DNA from 2 places in the Pseudomonas sp. B33.4 genome. Region 1 is predicted to be linked to the other one. Evidence: riboswitches for the same ligand, from Rfam matches in the RefSeq annotation. Region 1 holds a riboswitch; the other holds the start of a gene.
What was found. A riboswitch is a leader RNA that binds a small molecule or an ion and turns the genes downstream of it on or off. The one in region 1 is predicted to bind cobalamin.
Positions count from the first base shown of each region.

Region 2: it holds a riboswitch for cobalamin, as region 1 does, so the genes downstream of both, U6037_RS12710 (CbtB domain-containing protein) here and U6037_RS11885 (ABC transporter substrate-binding protein) in region 1, are expected to answer to the same signal.

Region 1 covers NZ_CP140706.1:2,675,537-2,678,941, reverse strand. Annotated here, with positions in the region: gene phnX (phosphonoacetaldehyde hydrolase) at 1-438, shown strand, start outside; gene U6037_RS11890 (Ppx/GppA family phosphatase) at 764-1,699, shown strand; cobalamin riboswitch at 1,742-1,936, shown strand; gene U6037_RS11885 (ABC transporter substrate-binding protein) at 2,080-3,093, shown strand; gene U6037_RS11880 (iron ABC transporter permease) at 3,102-3,405, shown strand, end outside.
Region 2 covers NZ_CP140706.1:2,885,256-2,888,660, reverse strand. Annotated here, with positions in the region: cobalamin riboswitch at 785-1,007, shown strand; gene U6037_RS12710 (CbtB domain-containing protein) at 1,131-1,328, shown strand; gene U6037_RS12705 (CbtA family protein) at 1,340-2,041, shown strand; gene U6037_RS12700 (cobalamin biosynthesis protein) at 2,038-2,451, shown strand; gene cobM (precorrin-4 C(11)-methyltransferase) at 2,533-3,279, shown strand.

The DNA of each region.
Region 1 (3,405 bases):
TATCCGGCGGTGGTGATGGCCAAAGTTGTCGAACTGGCGCGGGAAAATGGCTACATCGCCGACCATGTCGTCGCCACCGATGAAGTCCCCAATGGCCGGCCGCATCCGGCGCAGGCGCTGGCTAACGTGATTGCTTTGGGCATCGATGACGTGGCGGCCTGCGTCAAGGTCGACGACACCTGGCCGGGGATTCTCGAAGGGCGCGCCGCCGGCATGTGGACAGTGGCGTTGACCTGCTCCGGCAACGCACTGGGCCTGACCTATGAGCAATACAAGGCGTTGCCGTTGGATCGACTGGCGGAAGAACGCGCGCGGATCGGCAAGATGTTCGCGCCTTCGCGTCCGCATTATCTGATCGACACCATCGCCGAGTTGCCCGAGGTAATCGAACACATCAATGCGCGTCTGGCCCGAGGCGAAACTCCTCAGTCCTGCTAACTCCCCACTACCCCTGTAGGAGCTGCCGAAGGCTGCGATCTTTTGATCCTGCTCTCAAAAACAAAGTCAAAAGATCGCAGCCTTCGGCAGCTCCTACAGGGATTTCGCTGAATTTTGGGCAAAAAAAAGCTGCCAAATTCGGCAGCAAAAACTTTAAGAACACGCGATGTATTGGCCTCAGCATAGACGCCGGATAATGACAGTGTCATGACAGCCACACATTCATTGAACCGCCGCTGCCCCGTCATCAGGATGTCATCAAGATCACGGCAGAATTCTCGCAAACCGTCTCGCGCCTCCCGACGGGTGCTTTGCAAGGATTCCCATGAAAGACGACGCCTCGCTGTTTGCCGCCATCGACCTGGGTTCGAATGCCTTTCGCCTGATGATCGGCCAGTCGGTGCGCAGTCGAAAGGGCCTGCAGATTCAGGAAGTGAAAACCCTGCGTGAACCGGTGCGTCTTGCCGAAGGCTTTGATGGCGGCGCGCTGGACGCCTTGGCGCTCGATCGCGGCTGGCAGGCGTTGGCGCGGTTCGGCAAGAAACTGCGCGGTTTCGAGGCCGGCCGCGTTCGCGCGGTGGCCACCAGCGCGGTGCGTGAAGCGGACAACGCGCAACTGTTTCTGGCCAGTGCCGAGCGGCATCTGGGCTTTCCCATCGACGTCATTTGCGGCCATGAAGAGGCGCGGCTGGTCTACGCCGGCGTGACCCATGCCTTGCCGAGCGCTGAAGACCTGCGCCTGGTGGTCGACATCGGCGGCGGTTCCACGGAATTGATCCTCGGCCAGGGCGCGCAACCATTGCTCACCGAAAGCATCGCCATCGGTAGCGGCACCTTGAGCACACGCTTTTTTCGCGGCGGCGACCTGTCCGCCGCTGCGCTGCAGGAAGCCGAACGCTTCGCCATCCTGCAGTTTGAAAAAGTTGCCCGGCGCTACCGCGCTCAGGGCTGGCAGCAAACCATCGGCTCTTCCGGCACCGCGCGCATGCTCGCCAAAGTGCTCAAGGCCAATCGCCTCAACGACTACGGTCAGGACGGCATCACCTACGGCGGGCTACTGCGCCTGTCGTTGCTTCTGCTGAAGGTGAACAACGTCCAGCAACTGAAACTGGCCGGGCTGCAACCTCATCGCCAGAGCATTCTGCCCGGTGGTCTGGTGTTGATGCTCGCGGCATTCAAAGTGTTCGGCATCGCGCAGATGCTGCCCTCCGAACCGGGCCTGCGCCTGGGCGTGTTGCACGGTTTGATGAGCCAGCACTAATCCTCGCCGCGACAGATTCGTCTCCCCTTAAACGGCGCGATCGACTAACATGCCGCCGCCGGTTCCCGAACGGGACTAATAGGGAATCCGAGGTGCTTGCTCAGCATTGATCGGAACTGCCCCCGCAACTGTAGGTGCCGAGCCTGCTCCACGACTGCCACTGGGTGAATCCCGGGAAGGCCGGAGCCAGGCGATGACGCATCAGTCAGGAGACCTGCCGGCACAGTGACTACTAACCGGCGGGGTGTCCGGGAAGGACATCGTGCCGTGCGCGTCTTCGTTGGCTGCCCGGCCTTGCGCTGTTTTCCTGACCGCGTTCGATGGTGTGTTTCCAGACCGTACTCTCCCGCTCCCCGTACGGTTCCCTCGGAGACTGCCCCATGCTGCTGCCCCGCATCGCCACCCTCATCACCGGCCTGACCCTTGGCGCCATGGCGCAGGCGGCACCGACTGTCTATCCGCTGACGGTGAAAAACTGCGGCAGCACCCTGACCTTCCAGCACGCCCCGACGCGCACCGTGACCATCGGCCAGGCCGGCACGGAAATGCTCTACGCCATGGGCCTGAGCGACGAAGTCGTCGGCACCTCGCTGTGGTTCAACAATGTGCTGGACAAGTACAAGGCACAGAACGACCTGATCGAGCGCCTGGCCGATAACGAACCGAGTTTCGAATCGGTGATCGGCAAGCGCCCGGAACTGGTGGCCGTGGAGCTGGAATGGATGGTCGGCCCGCAAGGCGCGGTCGGCACCCGCGAGCAGTTTCATGAGCTGAAGATTCCGACCTACCTGCTGCCTTCCGATTGCGAAGCCAAGGACAACCTCGTCGGCGCCGATGGCACGCGGCTGGCGCCGTTCCGCATCGACACGATTTACAAAAGCGTGAGCCAACTGGCGCAGATCTTCGATGTGCAGGAGCGCGGCCAGCAGCTCAACGACCAACTCAAGGCCAGCCTCGCCAAATCGATTGCCACCGCGCAAGGCAAACAGCTGAAGGACGCCAGTGCGCTGGTCTGGTTCTCCAGCGCGCAAATGGACATCGAGCCATTCGTGGCCGGGCACAAAGGCATTCCCGATTTCATGCTCAGCACCCTCGGCGTGCGCAACGTCGTGCAGTCCGATGAAGAATGGCCAACGGTCGGCTGGGAAACCATCGCCAAGGCCAACCCGACCTTCCTCGTCATCGCGCGCATGGATCGCCGACGCTTCCCCGCCGACGACTATGAAAAGAAACTCGCCTTCCTGCGCAGCGACCCGGTGACACGCAACATGGACGCAGTGAAACACAACCGCATCATCATTCTCGACGCCATGGCCATGCAGGCCAGCCTGCGCATGTTCGATGGCATCGAGCAACTGGCCACGGCCATCAACGGCTATGACCTGTCGCAATGAGTGCCAGTCTGATCCGTACGTTGCTGGCCCTGGCGACGCTGTTGATTGCAGTGGTTGCTGGCGTGGCCATTGGTGAAACCTCGATTGAACCGGGCGTGGTCGTGCAAGTGCTGGCGAACAAATTGTGGGGCGCCGGTTATGTGCTCGACCCTATCGATGAAGGCATCGTCTGGAACTACCGCCTGACCCGCGCACTGGTCGCGGCCGCGTGCGGTGCCGGTCTGGCGACGTGCGGGGTGATTTTGCAGTCGCTGCTGCGCAACCCGTTGGCCGATCCGTATCTGCTGGGGATTTCTGCCGGCGCTTCGACCG
Region 2 (3,405 bases), 210 kb from region 1:
TTCCAAACGCCGAAAAGGTAACCCAAAAGGCTTTGCCCCGGCGTACGGCACTTCGCTGAGGCTCAGTGTTCCCTCGCTACGGTGTCCATCCGGGGACATCGCCTACGGTTTGCTTCGCTGCACCTCCTCTCGATGTATGCGGCTACGCCGCACGGCGCTGCGCGCCTGATCCCCGGATGAACACCTACGCTCGGCCTGCCGAAGGGGCAAAAAAGCCAGATCAAAAGCCAGATCAAGAGCCCCTCACCCTAGCCCTCTCCCGGAGGGAGAGGGGACTGACCGAGGTGATTGCGAGAGATACGCCGACGTGCGATACCGCGTTGAACTCAGATTCTGAAAGGCCCACAAATCGGCTCCCTCTCCCTCGGGAGAGGGCTGGGGTGAGGGGCAGCAACAACGCAAATCAAAAGCCGAACACCCGCGCTCCTCACCACTCAATAGGCCGAGTGTCAGCTCGCCTGCTCTTGATCTTGATCCACGGGCGACGTCGGAAGGCTGAGTGGAGGGATTGATCCGGGCGTGGGAGCGCAGCGACCGTTTGGCGCAGCCAAACACAGCGAGAGGAGGTGCAGCGAAGCAAACCGTAGGCGCTGCGCCCGGATCAATCCCGGAGCGAAGGAACCCCGAGCCCCAGCGAGCGGGCCGCACGCAGGAGCAAGCCTTTTTGGTTACTTTTTCGGCGTCTGGAAAAAGTGACCCGCCGTAAGGGCGGAACCCTAATCAGCAACACCCGCAGCAACGGATCCACCCCAAAAAATTGACCAAAACCCCACCCCCATGCTCTCCTACACACCTTGTTACGGGTGCCCTTCACAGGGTGAAACGGGAAACCGGTGAATCATGTGCTTTACTCAGAGCCATGTCAGTCCGGTGCTGCCCCCGCAACGGTAAGCGAGCGAAGCGTCAAAACCACTGTGCCTGTACGGCATGGGAAGGTGACGCTTGCAGGTCGGCCTGACGCCAACCCCTCGTGAGCCCGGAGACCGGCCCGCAACACACAGCCCGCACCTTGTGCGTCGCTGAACATAACAAACCCGCGGTGGGCGGGCGCTGTTCGAACCTCTGCGAGCCCGACCCGCAGGGGTTTTCATGCGCTCGATTCACCCACTGACACTCCAGAGGGAAGCGCCATGTCGATCATCAGCAGCACCGGCAGCAACACGGACAAAATCGCCAGCACCACCACCCTGAGCCAACGCCTGACCGCCGCGATCTTCGCCTCGATCCTCGGCGCCAGCCTGGTCTACTTCGCTGGTTTCTCGCACATCGAAGCGGTACACAACGCCGCCCACGATACCCGCCACAGCGCCGCGTTCCCGTGCCACTGAGACCTGCCGACATGATCAAGCGTATAGCGCAAACCGCAGGTTTCACCGGTCTGCTGGCCGCCCTGCTCCTCACTCTGCTGCAAAGCTTCTGGGTATCGCCGCTGATTCTTCAGGCCGAAACCTACGAGAAAGCCGAACCGGTTGCGGTTCATGAACATACCGAAGGTGCCATGGCCGGCCACACCCACGACGCCGAAGCCTGGGAGCCGGAAGACGGCTGGCAGCGCGTGGTCTCGACCACTGGCGGCAATCTGGTGGTTGCGGTGGGTTTCGCTCTGATGCTCGCGGGCCTGTACACCCTGCGCGCCCCGACCAAAACCTCGCAAGGCCTGCTCTGGGGTCTGGCCGGTTACGCAACATTCGTGCTGGCGCCCACTCTGGGCCTGCCGCCTGAACTGCCGGGTACTGCCGCCGCCGATCTGGCCTCGCGACAGATGTGGTGGATCGGTACAGCCGCCTCGACCGCAGTCGGCCTGTCGTTGATCGCGTTCAGCCGTCATTGGCTGATGAAAGTCCTCGGCGTGGCCATTCTCGCCGTGCCGCACGTGATCGGCGCACCGCAGCCGGAAGTGCATTCGATGCTTGCCCCGGAAGCATTGGAAGCTCAGTTCAAAATCGCTTCGCAGCTGACCAACGTAGTGTTCTGGCTGGCCCTGGGCCTGATCAGCGCCTGGTTGTTCCGCCGCAAAAGCGATGGCCAATACCACGCATGACCGATGACCGCGCAGCGCCGACCTTCGTGGTCGGTCTGGGCTGCCAGCGCGGCTGCCCGGCCAGCACGTTGCGCGCGTTACTTGATCAGGCGTTACAAGCGCATCGCATTGAGCTGCAAATGGTCAAGGCCTTGGCCAGCATCGACCTGAAGCGCGATGAGCCCGGGTTACAGGAACTCGCCGCACAACTGGCGCTGCCGCTGCTATATTTCAGCAGCGAAGAATTGGCCAGTTATCAGGAACGACTCAGCCACCGTTCCGAGATCGCCTACGAACGCACCGGTTGCTATGGCGTCGCCGAAAGTGCCGCGCTGGCCCTTGCCGAACAGCTGATTCAGGCACCGGCAAAACTGCTGATTTCCCGACAAAAATACGCTCAGGCCACCTTCGCATTGGCCGGTGCTGCATAAATTCCCGATAATCCCCGCCACCGATCATGAGCAATCTTCATCTGAAGCGATTGCCGCCCCCCTTTTTCACAGGATTCAACCATGACCGTCTACTTCATCGGCGCCGGCCCCGGCGACCCGGAATTGATCACTGTCAAAGGCCAGCGGCTGATCCGCAGTTGCCCGGTGATCATTTATGCAGGCTCGCTGGTACCGGCGGCGGTGCTGGACGGTCACCAGGCGCAAACCGTGGTCAACAGCGCTGAATTGCATCTGGAACAGATCATCGAATTGATCAAAACCGCGCATGCCAACGGCGAAGATGTGGCGCGGGTACATTCCGGTGATCCGAGCCTGTATGGCGCGATTGGTGAACAGATTCGCTATCTGCGCGAGCTGAATATTCCGTTCGAGATCATTCCCGGTGTGACGGCTACGGCAGCGTGTGCGGCTTTGCTTGGCGCGGAACTGACCCTCCCGGACGTCTCGCAAAGTGTGATTCTGACGCGGTATGCCGATAAAACCGCGATGCCGGCAGGCGAAGAACTCGGCAGTCTGGCGCAGCATGGTGCGACGATGGCGATTCATCTGGGGGTCAACCATCTGCAGAAGATTCTGGCGGAGCTGCTGCCGCATTACGGCGCGGACTGTCCGATTGCGGTGATTCACCGGGCGACGTGGCCGGATCAGGATTGGGTAGTGGGGACGCTGGCGGATATTGCCGGGAAGGTTGAGGCCAAAGGGTTTCGGCGCACGGCGTTGATATTGGTGGGTCGGGTGTTGGGCAGTGAGGTGTTCAGCGAGTCATCGTTGTATCGCGCCGGGCATGCCCATCTTTATCGACCTTGAAGGCCCTTTCGCGAGCAAGCTCGCTCCCACATTTGGAATGCGATCAAATGTGGGAGCGAGCCTGCTCGCGAAGGCGTCGGTACATTTCACCCATAAAAAAACGGCGCTCACGGGGCGCCGTTTTTT